Regions from separate parts of the Streptomyces malachitofuscus genome, predicted to be linked through region 1. Evidence: riboswitches for the same ligand, from Rfam matches in the RefSeq annotation. Region 1 holds a riboswitch; the other holds the start of a gene.
The links. Region 1 has a riboswitch for S-adenosylmethionine ahead of thrC (threonine synthase). Riboswitches for the same ligand answer to the same signal wherever they lie in the genome.
Positions count from the first base shown of each region.

Region 2: another riboswitch for S-adenosylmethionine. It lies ahead of ACZ44S_RS27255 (aminotransferase class V-fold PLP-dependent enzyme); the one in region 1 lies ahead of thrC (threonine synthase).

Region 1 covers NZ_JBVIGA010000005.1:247,254-254,280, forward strand. The annotation lists gene ACZ44S_RS09515 (NADH:flavin oxidoreductase) at 1-885, opposite strand, end outside; gene groL (chaperonin GroEL) at 1,126-2,748, opposite strand; gene ACZ44S_RS09525 (cold-shock protein) at 3,075-3,278, opposite strand; gene ACZ44S_RS09530 (MoaD/ThiS family protein) at 3,709-3,984, opposite strand; gene thrC (threonine synthase) at 4,066-5,361, opposite strand; SAM riboswitch class I at 5,380-5,527, opposite strand; gene ACZ44S_RS09540 (glucosyl-3-phosphoglycerate synthase) at 5,666-6,637, shown strand; gene ACZ44S_RS09545 (hypothetical protein) at 6,663-7,027, opposite strand, start outside.
Region 2 covers NZ_JBVIGA010000020.1:156,198-163,224, reverse strand. The annotation lists gene qcrC (cytochrome bc1 complex diheme cytochrome c subunit) at 1-182, shown strand, start outside; gene qcrA (cytochrome bc1 complex Rieske iron-sulfur subunit) at 179-1,237, shown strand; gene qcrB (cytochrome bc1 complex cytochrome b subunit) at 1,234-2,871, shown strand; gene trpD (anthranilate phosphoribosyltransferase) at 3,028-4,092, shown strand; SAM riboswitch class IV at 4,171-4,287, shown strand; gene ACZ44S_RS27255 (aminotransferase class V-fold PLP-dependent enzyme) at 4,453-5,823, shown strand; gene ACZ44S_RS27250 (glycerate kinase) at 6,036-7,027, opposite strand, start outside.

The sequences.
Region 1 (7,027 bases):
GGTCAGCTTCTTCGTCCAGCCGGCGAGGTTGAGGTCGGAGTCCTCGAACTCGGGGAGCCAGTAGCGGCGCGTGGACGCGTGGAAGGCGTCGACACCGGCCGCGGCGAGCGGGGCGAGGATCGCCTCCAGCTCCTGGGGCGTTTCGGCGAGCCGGGCGTCGTAGGCGTCCTGCTTCCACTGCGAGTAGCGGAAGACGACCGGGAAGCCGGGCGACACGGCGGCGCGCACCGCCGCCACGATCTCCGCGGCGAACCGCGCACGGGCCACCGGGTCGCCGCCGTAGCCGTCGGCACGGCGGTTGGTGCCGGACCACAGGAACTGGTCGATGAGGTAGCCGTGGGCGCCGTGCAGCTCCACGCCGTCGAAGCCGATGCGCTCGGCGTCGGCGGCCGCCCGGGCGAACGCGGCGACGACGTCGTCGATGTCGGCCTGCGTCATCGCCTTGCCGGCGCCCTCGGTGCCGTCCGTGCGCACCCCTGACGGACCGACCGCCGGAGCCTGCGGGTACGGCGCCTGGCCCTGCTCACGGACCATGCCGATGTGCCACAGCTGCGGCACGATCGTGCCGCCCGCCGCGTGCACCGCCTCGGCGACCTTCGCCCAGCCCGCCAGCTGCTCCTCGCCGTGGAACCGCGGCACCCGATCGCTCTGCCCGGCGGACTCGTGCCCCACGTACGTCCCCTCGGTGACGATCAGCCCGACACCGGCGGCGGCACGGCGGGAGTAGTACGACACCACGTCCTCACCGGGCACACCGCCCGGCGAGAACATCCGGGTCATCGGAGCCATGACGATGCGGTTGGGAACGGTCAGGCCGTTGATGGTGGCGGGCCGGGAGAGAATCCCGGCGGCCCGGGCGGTGGTGTCCGAGGCGGTGACGGTCACGTGAAGGGCTCCTCGAGTCGATACCGGATGGTATGTGCGCATGCATTGAATCCGCTTCGACGTCAACCGGAGGGAACCCAGCGGCATTCCATCCACCCCGCACCACCCACCCGTGATCCCCGCCACACCCCCGAGCGGTCCGGGCGAACCGGCCCCGCACGCGCCGAGGGCGGCACCCCCTGTCGGAACAGGGGATGCCGCCCTCGGACACGCGACGGACGGATCCGATCCTCGGAAGGATCAGAAGTCCATGTCACCGCCCGGCATGCCGCCGCCGGCCGGGGCCGCGGCCTTCTCCGGCTTGTCGGCGATGACGGCCTCGGTGGTGAGGAACAGCGCGGCGATGGAGGCGGCGTTCTGCAGGGCGGAACGGGTCACCTTCGCCGGGTCGATGATGCCTTCCTTGACCAGGTCGACGTACTCGCCGCTCGCGGCGTTCAGGCCGTGACCCGGGGTCAGGTTGCGCACCTTCTCCACCACGACGCCGCCCTCGAGGCCGGCGTTCACGGCGATCTGCTTCAGCGGGGCCTCCAGCGCGAGCTTCACGGCCTGGGCGCCGGTCGCCTCGTCACCCTCGAGCTCCAGCTTCTCGAAGACCTGGGAGGCCTGCAGCAGGGCCACGCCACCACCGGCGACGATGCCCTCCTCGACGGCCGCCTTGGCGTTGCGCACGGCGTCCTCGATGCGGTGCTTGCGCTCCTTGAGCTCCACCTCGGTGGCGGCACCGGCCTTGATGACCGCGACACCGCCGGCGAGCTTCGCCAGGCGCTCCTGCAGCTTCTCGCGGTCGTAGTCCGAGTCGCTGTTCTCGATCTCGGCGCGGATCTGGTTCACGCGGCCCTGGACCTGGTCGGCCGAGCCGGCACCGTCGACGATGGTGGTCTCGTCCTTGGTGATGACGACCTTGCGGGCCTTGCCCAGCAGGTCGAGCGTGGCGTTCTCCAGCTTGAGGCCGACCTCCTCGGAGATGACCTCGCCGCCCGTGAGGATGGCGATGTCGCCGAGCATGGCCTTGCGGCGGTCGCCGAAGCCCGGGGCCTTGACGGCGACGGACTTGAAGGTGCCGCGGATCTTGTTGACGACCAGGGTCGACAGGGCCTCGCCCTCGACGTCCTCGGCGATGATCAGCAGCGGCTTGCCCGACTGCATGACCTTCTCCAGGAGCGGGAGCAGGTCCTTGACGTTGGAGATCTTGGAGTTCGCGATCAGGATGTACGGGTCGTCGAGGACGGCCTCCATACGCTCCATGTCGGTGGCGAAGTACGCCGAGATGTAGCCCTTGTCGAAGCGCATACCCTCGGTGAGCTCCAGCTCCAGACCGAAGGTCTGGGACTCCTCGACGGTGATGACGCCTTCCTTGCCGACCTTGTCCATGGCCTCGGCGATCAGCTCGCCGATCTGGGTGTCGGCGGCGGAGATGGAGGCCGTGGAGGCGATCTGCTCCTTGGTCTCGACATCCTTCGCCTGCTCCAGCAGGGCGGCGGAGACGGCCTCGACGGCCTTCTCGATACCGCGCTTCAGAGCCATCGGGTTGGCACCGGCGGCGACGTTGCGCAGGCCCTCCTTGACCAGGGCCTGGGCGAGAACGGTCGCGGTGGTCGTACCGTCACCGGCGACGTCGTCCGTCTTCTTGGCGACTTCCTTGACCAGCTCGGCGCCGATCTTCTCGTACGGGTCCTCGAGCTCGATCTCCTTGGCGATGGACACACCATCGTTGGTGATCGTGGGGGCGCCCCACTTCTTCTCGAGGACGACGTTGCGGCCCTTGGGGCCGAGCGTCACCTTGACGGCGTCCGCGAGCTGGTTCATGCCGCGCTCGAGGCCGCGCCGCGCCTCCTCGTCGAACGCGATGATCTTGGCCATGTGAAGTGGTCCCTCCAGGACTGGGGGTGATTCCTTCGGACCGCGCCCGCGCCCGCGACGGACGGCTCGCCGGCCCCGTGGTTCCTTGCCCCACACGGCCCGCGGGCCTCACCGACCCGGTCCTCGTTGTCACTCTCACCTTCAGAGTGCTAACGCCAATGATTAGCACTCGACCCATGCGAGTGCAAGCGCCCATGGGGTGTACACGGGGGCGCTCAGCCGCGCGCGAACACCGCCGTACGGCGGTGGCGGGCACGGCGAAGGGCCCGTACCCCAAGAGGTACGGGCCCTTCGTCGGCAGAAGATCCTTGCGGCAGGTAGCGCGTTCAGGCGCTGAGACGAACCATGTCGGCCTGCGGGCCCTTCTGACCCTGCGAGATCTCGAACTCGACCCGCTGGCCTTCTTCGAGGGTGCGGTAGCCGTCCATCTGGATCGCGCTGTAGTGGACGAAAACATCCGCACCACCGTCGACCGCGATGAAGCCGTACCCCTTCTCCGCGTTGAACCACTTGACGGTGCCCTGAGCCATGCCTAACTCCCCTATTACTGGCCCTTGCACAGATCCACACTTCGCGGATCCGGGTCAGACCTCACCCCCCAACGGTTGGGGGCGTGCGCCGGAACGCGTCGACCGCGGCTGAATGTATCTGTCCAACTGCCGTCTGCAACAGGTCAATCGGACGAGAAATCTGGACGACACCGGTCCGGAATGTGGCGAGAATTCGCCTGAATTCAGGTCAAGTCGGGCCGGGCAAACGTCACAAATGCCGCGAGAAGGGCCCACACTTTGGCTACATCCAGTCGGGCGGGCGGCAGAAATTCACGGTGCTCGATCAGTGGATCAGGAGCGCGTTCCCCAACCCTACCGCGCTCAATCCCATGGAATTGCCCCCTCCGCATCTCTCACGGAGGGGGCAAAGTCCTCTACGCTCGGTCACCGCCATTACCGAAGGTAATGATCAGCCGCCGGCCACCGCCGGAATGATCGACACACCGGCCCCGTCCGGGGTGGCCGTGTCGAGCCCCTGCTCGAACCGCACGTCGTCGTCGTTGACGTACACGTTGACGAACCGACGCAGCTTGCCCTGATCGTCCAGGACCCGGGCGGCGATGCCCGTGTGGTTCTTCTCCAGGTCCGAGATGACCTCGGCGAGGGTGGTCCCCTCGGCGTTCACCTCGGCCTTGCCGCCGGTGTAGGTGCGCAGGATGGTAGGGATGCGAACAGTAACGCTCACTGTGAAACCTCCGGTCAGGTGACGTACCCAGGGGCGCGGGGAACTGCGCGATCCGTCACGACAGCCCCGCGGAAGAACAACTCAGACAAGACCGGCTTCACGGAACGACTCCAGGCTCGGACGGATCGTCGCCGTCAGCCCTGTGCCGGCCACCGCGTCCAGCGTCTTCAGACCATCACCCGTGTTGAGCACGACCGTGGTCAGGGACGGGTCGAGCACACCGCTCTCGAGAAGCTTCTTCGTCACGCCGACCGTGACACCCCCCGCGGTCTCCGCGAAGATCCCCTCCGTCCGCGCGAGCAACGTGATCGCCTCGACGATCTGCTCGTCCGTGACGTCCTCCACCGCACCGCCCGTGCGACGGGCGATGTCCAGGACGTACGGACCGTCCGCCGGGTTCCCGATCGCCAGCGACTTGGCGATCGTGTCCGGCTTCTGCGGACGGACGACGTCGTGCCCGGCCTTGTACGCCGTGGAGACCGGCGAGCACCCCTCCGCCTGCGCACCGAAGATCTTGTACGGCTTGTCCTCGACGAGCCCGAGCTTGATCAGCTCCTGCAGCCCCTTGTCGATCTTCGTGAGCTGCGAGCCGGAGGCGATCGGGACCACGATCTGGTCGGGCAGCCGCCATCCCAGCTGCTCGCAGATCTCGTAGGCGAGGGTCTTGGAGCCCTCCGCGTAGTACGGCCGCAGGTTGACGTTGACGAAGCCCCAGCCCTCGCCGGCCGGGTCGCCGATCAGCTCGGAGCAGAAGCGGTTCACGTCGTCGTAGTTGCCCTCGATGCCGACGAGCTCCCCGCCGTAGACGGCGGCCATGACGACCTTGCCCTGCTCCAGGTCGTGCGGGATGAACACGCAGGAGCGGAAGCCCGCGCGGGCGGCGGCGGCACCGACCGCGCCGGCGAGGTTGCCGGTCGAGGAGCAGGACAGCGTGGTGAAACCGAAGGCGCGGGCGGCCTCGATGGCCTGGGCCACGACGCGGTCCTTGAAGGAGTGCGTCGGGTTGCCGGAGTCGTCCTTGATGTACAGGCCGCCGGTGACGCCCAGCTCGCGGGCGAGGTTGCCGGCCTGGACGAGCTTGGTCCAGCCGGGGTTCAGGTTCGGCTTGGTCGCGACGTCCGCCGGGACGGGCAGCAGGGGCGCGTAACGCCAGATGTTCGCGGGTCCCGCTTCGATCCGCTTGCGGAGCTCCTCGGTGTCGTGGGCCGAGAAGTCGTAGGCGATCTCCAGCGGGCCGAAACACTCCTCGCAGGCGAAGACCGGGCCGAGGGGCACGCGGTGACCGCATTCGCGGCAGGACAGCGCGGCGGCGGAGCCCAGGTCGACGGAGTTCGCGGCGGCGGAGTCGGTGGAGCTTGCAACAGTCTGCACAGCCATGTGAGGCGAGGCCCTTTCTCCTCATCTTCCTCACGACGCATCTCGCCGTGAGACGGATTTGGCACCTTCCCTAGCCGGGAGCCTCGCCACGTCCCTGTGACAAGAACCGACTGGAGGGTTGCCGGGGCTTCATCGGGCCGTTTCCCTCTGCCCCTCTGGATGAGCGGTGTTCAGTTGTCCGCGCGACGACCCCGGCATGCGATGGTCATCGGCGTTGTTCAAGACTGTAACCGAAGGCCTGGATGGTGGAGACAGTCCGTCCGAACCGCGAGATGGATCACAGGCCAGTGAGGAGCCGGGGACCGTGCTGGAAGAAGTCGAGCGCTGGCTGACCGAGCGTTCCTGGTCCGTGGCCGACCGACCGCTCCACCGGCTCCTGGCGGCGAAACGCGCGACGGGGCAGACGGTGAGCGTGGTGCTGCCCGCGCTGAACGAGGAGGCGACGGTCGGCGAGATCGTCTCGCGGATCCGGCGCGACCTGGTGCTCCGGGCCCCGCTGGTCGACGAGGTCGTGGTGGTCGACTCGGGCTCGACCGACCGCACGGCCGAGGAGGCGGCGGCCGCGGGCGCGACGGTGGTGCACCGGGACGCGATCCTGCCCCGGGTGCCGGCGGTCCCCGGCAAGGGCGAGGTGCTGTGGCGGTCGCTGCTGGTCACCCGGGGCGACATCGTGTGCTTCGTCGACGCGGACCTCAGGGAGTTCTCCTCCGACTTCGTCTCCGGCATCGTCGGCCCGCTCCTCACCGAACCCGGCGTGCAGCTGGTCAAGGCCATGTACGACCGTCCGCTCACGGTGTCCGGCGGGCCCGCCTCCGGCACGGTCGCGGCCGGTCAGGGCGGCCGGGTCACCGAGCTGGTGGCCCGCCCGCTGCTGAACATGCACTGGCCCCGGCTGGCCGGCTTCGTCCAGCCGCTGGGCGGCGAGTACGCGGCCCGCCGCACCCTGCTCGAACAGCTCCCGTTCCCGGTCGGCTACGGCGTCGAGCTCGGCATGCTGGTCGACGCCCTGCACCTGGTGGGCCTGGACGCGCTGGCCCAGGTCGACGTCGGGGTGCGCAAGCACCGGCACCAGGACGGCCAGGCCCTCGGCCGCATGGCCGCCGCGATCTACCGCACCGCGCAGCTGCGCCTGGCCCGCGGTCACATGATCCGGCCGTCCCTGACCCAGTTCGAGCGCACGGGCGCCACCTTCGAAGCCCGGACGTACTCCGTCGACACGGAGGAGCGGCCGCCGATGGCCGAGATCGCGGAGTACCAGGCCCGCAGGGTGGCCTGACCCTCCGGCCGCCCCTGCCCCGGGATCAGCCGGCCACGCCGTCCGACCAGCGCCAGATGCCGCCGGAGTCCAGCGCGCAGGTCAGGTACTCGCCGCCCCGGCCGTGCGTGCTCAGTCCCCGGTGCTTCTTGGCGCAGAACTGGCCGTCGGCGTAGCAGTTGCCGGCCGGGCTGGTGAGCTCGCAGGTGCCCGTACCGCCGCCCCCGGTGCCCCCGCTTCCGCCCGCCTCCTGCGTCGGCGCCGGTTCGGGGGTCGGGGTGGGCTTCGGGGTGTGCAGCAGGCGGCCGTCGCAGTCGCGGCCGTCGCGCGGGACGGTGAACGTCACGCCGTCGGACCCGTCGGTCTGCTCGCAGACCTTCTCGCCGCTGCCCCAGGAGGAGGCCCGCTTGC
Region 2 (7,027 bases), on a different contig from region 1:
AGGACATCATCGCGTACCTGAACGCGGTCAACAGCGATGAGACCGACAGCCCCGGCGGCCTTTCGCTCGGCGGACTGGGCCCGGTCTCCGAGGGTCTGTTCGCGTGGGTCTTCGGACTGGGCGCGCTGATCGCGGTCGCCGTCTGGGTCGCCGCTCGGACCGCAAAGGCCAAGAAGTCATGAGTAGCCAAGACATTCCCGAAGAGAACCTGCCCGCAGCGCAGGACACCGCCCACGGCGCCGTGAAGCTGGCGGACGAGAAGAACCCGTTCGCCGACCCGGGCCTGCCCCCGCACGAGCACCGGGTCCAGGACATCGACGAGCGGGCCGCCAAGCGGTCCGAGCGCACGGTCGCCCTGCTGTTCACGCTGTCGATGCTGGCCACCGTCGGCTTCATCGCCGCGTACGTGACGATCCCGGTCGACAAGTCGGTCTTCATCTGGCCGCTCGGTCACATCAGCGCGCTGAACTTCGCGCTCGGCATGACCCTCGGTGTCGCCCTGTTCGCCATCGGCGCCGGCGCGGTCCACTGGGCCCGCACGCTGATGTCGGACCACGAGATCGCCGACGAGCGTCACCCGATCGAGGCCTCCCCCGAGGTCAAGGCGAAGGTCATGGACGACTTCCGCCAGGGTGCCAAGGAGTCCGCGCTCGGCCGCCGCAAGCTGATCCGCAACACGATGTTCGGCGCGCTCGCCCTGTTCCCGCTCTCCGGCGTGGTGCTGCTGCGCGACCTCGGGCCGCTGCCCGGGACCAAGCTGCGCCACACCCTGTGGTCCAAGGGCAAGCTGCTCGTCAACATGAACACGAACGAGCCGCTGCGGCCGTCCGACCTCATCGTGGGCTCGCTGACCTTCGCCAAACCCGAGGGCCTGGAGGAGCACGACCACGGCTTCCAGACCGAGATCGCCAAGGCCGCGCTGATGCTGGTCCGCATCCAGCCGGACAACATCAAGGACAAGCGGTCGCTCGAGTGGTCCCACGAGGGCATCCTCGCCTACTCGAAGATCTGCACCCATGTCGGTTGCCCGATCTCCCTGTACGAGCAGCAGACGCATCACGCGCTGTGCCCCTGTCACCAGTCCACCTTCGACCTCGCCGACGGTGCCCGGGTCATCTTCGGTCCCGCCGGTCACGCCCTGCCGCAGCTGCGCATCGGCGTGAACGACGAGGGCTACCTCGAAGCGCTCGGCGACTTCGACGAGCCCGTCGGTCCTGCCTTCTGGGAGCGCGGATGAGTACCACAACGACCCCCGAGTCCCGCTCGCGCGGGAAGGCACCGGCCGGCGAAAAGGTCGCCGACTGGGCTGACGGCCGACTGGGGATCTACTCCCTGGCCAAGGCCAACATGCGCAAGATCTTCCCCGACCACTGGTCGTTCATGCTGGGTGAGGTCTGCCTCTACAGCTTCCTCATCATCATCCTCACGGGTGTGTACCTGACGCTGTTCTTCCACCCGTCGATGAACGAGGTGGAGTACCACGGCAGCTACGTGCCGCTGCAGGGCCAGCTGATGAGTGAGGCCTACAAGTCGACGCTGGACATCAGCTTCGACGTCCGTGGCGGTCTGCTGATCCGGCAGATCCACCACTGGGCCGCGCTGGTCTTCCTGGCCGGCATGTTCGTGCACATGATGCGTGTGTTCTTCACCGGCGCGTTCCGCAAGCCGCGTGAGATCAACTGGCTGTTCGGCTTCCTGCTGTTCGTCCTGGGCATGTTCACCGGCTTCACCGGCTACTCGCTCCCGGACGACCTGCTCTCCGGCACCGGTATCCGCTTCATGGAGGGCGCGATCCTGTCCGTGCCGATCGTCGGCACGTACATCTCGTTCTTCCTCTTCGGCGGCGAGTTCCCCGGCGACGACTTCGTGGCCAGGTTCTTCTCGATCCACGTCCTGCTGCTGCCGGGCATCATGCTCGGCCTCGTGGTGGCGCACCTGATCCTGGTCTTCTACCACAAGCACACGCAGTTCGCGGGCCCCGGCAAGACGAACAAGAACGTCGTCGGCATGCCGCTGCTCCCGGTGTACATGGCCAAGGCCGGAGGCTTCTTCTTCCTGGTCTTCGGTGTGCTCGCGGCCGTCTCGGCGATCGCCACGATCAACCCGATCTGGTCCATCGGCCCCTACCGGCCCGACATGGTGTCCACGGGCGCCCAGCCGGACTGGTACATGGGCTTCTCCGAGGGCCTGATCCGTGTCATGCCGGGCTGGGAGATCAACTTCTGGGGTCACACGCTCGTCCTGGGTGTGTTCATCCCGCTGCTGATCTTCCCGCTGGTCCTGGTCGCCATCGCCGTGTACCCGTTCATCGAGTCCTGGATCACCGGTGACAAGCGCGAGCACCATATCCTGGACCGCCCGCGCAACGCCCCGACGCGCACCGCCTTCGGCGTCGCCTGGATCACGCTGTACTTCGTGCTCCTCGTCGGTGGTGGCAACGACATCTGGGCCACCCACTTCCACCTGTCGATCAACGCCATCACCTGGTTCGTGCGGGTCGCGTTCTTCGTTGCTCCGGTCCTGGCGTTCATCGTCACCAAGCGGATCTGCCTCGGCCTCCAGCGCCGGGACAAGGACAAGGTGCTGCACGGCCGCGAGTCGGGCATCATCAAGCGCCTGCCGCACGGCGAGTTCATCGAGGTGCACGAGCCGCTCAGCCAGGAGCAGCTGCACACCCTCACCGCGCACGAGCAGTACAAGCCGCTCGAGCTCGGCCCGGAGGTCGACGAGAACGGCGTCCGGCGCAAGGTGAAGATGACCGAGAAGCTGCGCGCCAAGCTCAGCAAGGGGTACTACGGCGAGGAGTCGCAGATCCCGAAGCCGACCGTCGAGGAGTACAAGGAGATCACGAGCGGCCACGGCCACCACTGATCGCCTTCAGCGCCTCACCTCAGTCGCCACACGACGGCGAAGGGCCCCCGTCCGTTCTGCGGACGGGGGCCCTTCGCCGTCCCCGGAGCTGGATAGGGTGGAGCCCGGGACCCCTCCGGTCCCCAGGACCCACATCCACGACCATCAGGAGCGGCCATGAGCGCTGTGACCCCCGCTGGAGGCGACACCGCGGCGGGCCGCTCCTGGCCCGCCCTGCTGAACGGACTGCTGGACGGCCGGGACCTGTCCGCCGACGACACCGCCTGGGCGATGGACCTGATCATGCGCGGCGAGGCGACCGACGCGCAGATCGCCGGCTTCGCGGTCTCCCTGCGGGCCAAGGGCGAGACGGTCGAGGAGATCACCGGCTGTGTACGGGCGCTGTACGACCACGCCAATGTGATCGAGGTGCCGGGCGCGACGGTCGACATCGTCGGCACCGGCGGCGACGGCGCCAAGACGGTCAACATCTCCACGATGTCGTCGATCGTGGTGGCCGGCACCGGCGCCAAGGTCGTCAAGCACGGCAACCGGGCCGCGTCCTCGGCCTCCGGCGCCTCCGACGTCCTGGAGAAGCTCGGCGTCAACCTCGAACTGACCCCGCGACGGGTCGCCGAGGTCGCCGAGGAGGCCGGGATCACCTTCTGCTTCGCCGTGAAGTTCCACCCGGCGCTGCGCCACGTCGCCGCCGCCCGCGGTCAGCTGGGCATCCGCACGGTGTTCAACTTCCTCGGCCCGCTGGCCAATCCGGCGAAGGTCAAGGCCCAGGCGGTCGGGGTCGCCGACCCCCGGATGGCGCCCATCATGGCGGGAGTCTTCGCCGGACGCGGACACTCCTCGCTGGTGTTCCGCGGCGACGACGGCCTGGACGAGCTGACCACCACCGCCACCTCCAAGGTGTGGGTGGTCCGCGACGGCAAGGTCGCCGAGGAGACCTTCGACCCGCGCGACGTCGGGATCGACCTCGTGCCCGTCGAGGCCCTGCGCGGCGCCGACGCCTCCTACAACGCGGAGGTCGCCCGCCGCCTGCTGGACGGCGAACAGGGCCCGGTGCGGGACGCGGTGCTGCTGAACTCGGCGGCGGCGCTGGTCGCCCTGGAGCCGGGCCCGGGCACCCTGACCGAACAGCTCCGTGCCGGGATGGCGAAGGCGGCCGAGGCGATCGACTCGGGGGCCGCCAAGCGGGTCTTGGAGCGCTGGGTGGCCGTCAGCAACGCGTGAGCCGCCCCCACGGTGTGATGTCCCGCGATCCGGACACGGGTTGCGGGACATCGATCACCTCACGTATTTTCCTGACCAGGTCATGAGCGACAGCCATCAGGCCCCGGCCGGCTGTCCGGCAACCCTCCGTCCGTGGCGGGGTGCCCCGGGTGAGGACCAGGCCGTGAGCAGCAAGGCCCACGGCAAGCGCGGACCCCTCGAAACACCAGGGGTCCTGGTCGTCGAGGAGCCTTCCGTGAGCAAGCGAATGCGTTAGGGCTGCCGAGCCCCGCCTCCGCACACCCTCTTTCCCTCTTCTCCTGCGCGCTGGAGCGACGCCCGCTCGCGCGAGGATTCCGCCTGCCCCACGGGAGTTCCGCCATGTCCGTCTCCACCGTCGCCGCCGACCCGACCGTCCGTGCCCCGCTGCCCGTCCTGGGCCGGGACGTCACCGTCCCCCTCGTCACCGGCGGCGAAGTCACCTACGCCGCCCTCGACTACGCCGCCAGCGCGCCCGCCCTCCAGCGCGTGTGGGACGACGTGGCCGCCTACGCGCCGTACTACGGCAGCGTCCACCGGGGCGCCGGCTACCTCTCCCAGCTCTCCACCGACCTGTTCGAGAACGCCCGCAGGACCGTCGCCGAGTTCCTCGACTGCCGTACCGGGGACCAGGTGGTCTTCACCCGGTCCACCACCGACTCCCTGAACCTGCTCGCCTCGGCGCTCCCCGACGGCTGCGAGGTCTTCGTCTTCGAGACCGAGCACCACGCCTCCCTGCTGCCCTGGCGCGACGCCCGCGTCACCTACCTCGACGCCCCGGACGGCCCGCGCCGGGCCGTGGAGACCCTCGAGCGCGCCCTCGCCGGCCGGGACCCGCACGGCCCGGCCCTGGTCTGTGTCACCGGCGCCTCCAACGTCACCGGTGAGCTGTGGCCGGTACGGGAACTGGCCGCCGCCGCCCACGCGCACGGCGCGCGCATCGTGCTGGACGCCGCCCAGCTCGCCCCGCACCACCCGGTGAGCGTGAGCGGCCTCGACGTCGACTGGGTCGCCTTCTCCGGGCACAAGCTGTACGCGCCCTTCGGCTCGGGTGTGCTGGCCGGACGTGCCGACTGGCTGCGGGCGGCCGAGCCCTACCTCGCGGGCGGCGGCGCCAGCCGCACGGTCACCCGGCGCGCGGACGGGGGAGTGGACGTGGTGTGGCACGACAGCGCCGCCCGCCACGAGGCCGGCTCGCCCAACGTCATCGGCGCCTACGCCCTCGCCTCCGCGTGCCGGGCGCTCACCGAGGCCGGCTTCGAGGCGCTGGCCGTGCGCGAGGAGCGGCTGATCCGCACGGTGCGCGAAGGGCTCGCGGACGTTCCCGAGGTGCGGTTCCTGTCGCTGTTCGGGGACGACGCCCCGCGCGTCGGCGTGCTGTCCTTCGTCGTCGAGGGCTGGAACAGCTCGCACTTCGCCGCCGCGCTGTCCGCCGAGTACGGCATCGGCGTACGGGACGGGCTCTTCTGCGCGCACCCGCTGGTGCGGCGGCTGCTCGGCAGCGATCCGGGGGCGCAGGGCGAGTGCGGGGCGCCCGAGGCGGCGGCGCCGGGGGAGAAGTCGCTCAACGCGATCCGGGTCAGCTTCGGTGCGGGTACGCCGGACGAGCACGTGGAGCGTTTCGTGCGGGCGGTACGGGAACTGGTCCGGGACGGGGCGCGCTGGACCTACCACACGGTCGACGGCCGCTGCGTCCCCGACCCCTCTGCCTGAGAGTTTCCTCGCCCCCGCCGCCCCTTCCCGTCCCGACCTGGGGCTCCGCCCCAGACCCCGCTCCTCAAACGCCGGAGGGGCTGGATTGTGCCGGACGGGCTGAATACTTCAGCCCGTCCGGCGTTTGAGGACGAGGCCCGAAGGGCCGAAAGGGGGGTCTGGGGGCGCAGCCCCCAGGGTCGGGACGGGAAGGGGCGGCGGGGGCGGAAGAATCAGCCGCGGGCCGGCACGGGCAGACGGGCGCCCAGGACGATCATGCGCAGGGCGCGCTCCGTCGCGTCGGTGAGCAGCTCCGCGCCGCGGACCAACGCCTCCCCCAGCGCCATCGGCGCGGGCAGAATGCCATGACAGGCATCCACCCCCGGCACCTCCCCCGCCCCCTCACCCAACGTCCCCGCCAACGCCAGCACCGGCCGCCCCGACAGTTTGGCGCGCCGCGCCACCTCCGCCGGGACCTTGCCGCGCGGCGTCTGGTGGTCCAGCGCACCCTCCGCGGTGACGACCAGATCGGCACGCGCCAGCCGGGCGTCCAGGTCGAGATGGTCCAGCAGGACGTGGAAGCGCGGCAGGAGCGACGCACCCAGGGCGGCGAGTCCGGCACCCAGCCCGCCCGAGGCGCCCGTGCCCCGCCCGAGCCGCAGATCGACGCCGGTGACGGCGAGATCGCGGGTGAGGACCCGCGCCCAGTTCTCCAGCCCCGCCGACAGCTCCTCGACCTGTGCCGGCGTCGCCCCCTTCTGCGGACCGAACACCCGGGCCACGCCCCGCTCCCCGCACAGCACGTTGTAGGGGTTGCAGGCGACCAGGAACTCCACGTCCGCGATGCGGGGATCGAGACCGGTGGGATCGATCCGCGCCAACCGGGTCAACTCACCGCCTCCCGGGCCCAGTTCGAAGCCGTCCGCGTCCACCAGCCTGGCGCCGAGCGCCTGGAGCGCCCCCGCACCCCCGTCGGAGGTGCCCGAGTCACCGCAGCCGACCAGGATCCGCCGCACGCCCTGGTCGAGCGCGGCGCGGATCAGTTCCCCGACGCCGTACGTGGTGGTGGCGCCCGGGTCGCGCCGGGTGCGGGGGACGAGGGAGAGGCCGGCGACCGCCGCCATCTCCACGACCGCCGTGTCCCGGGAGCCGAGCAGCGCGAAGTGGGTGCCGACCGGTTCGCCGACCGGGCCGGTGGCGGCCAGCGCGACCAGCCGCCCGCCGG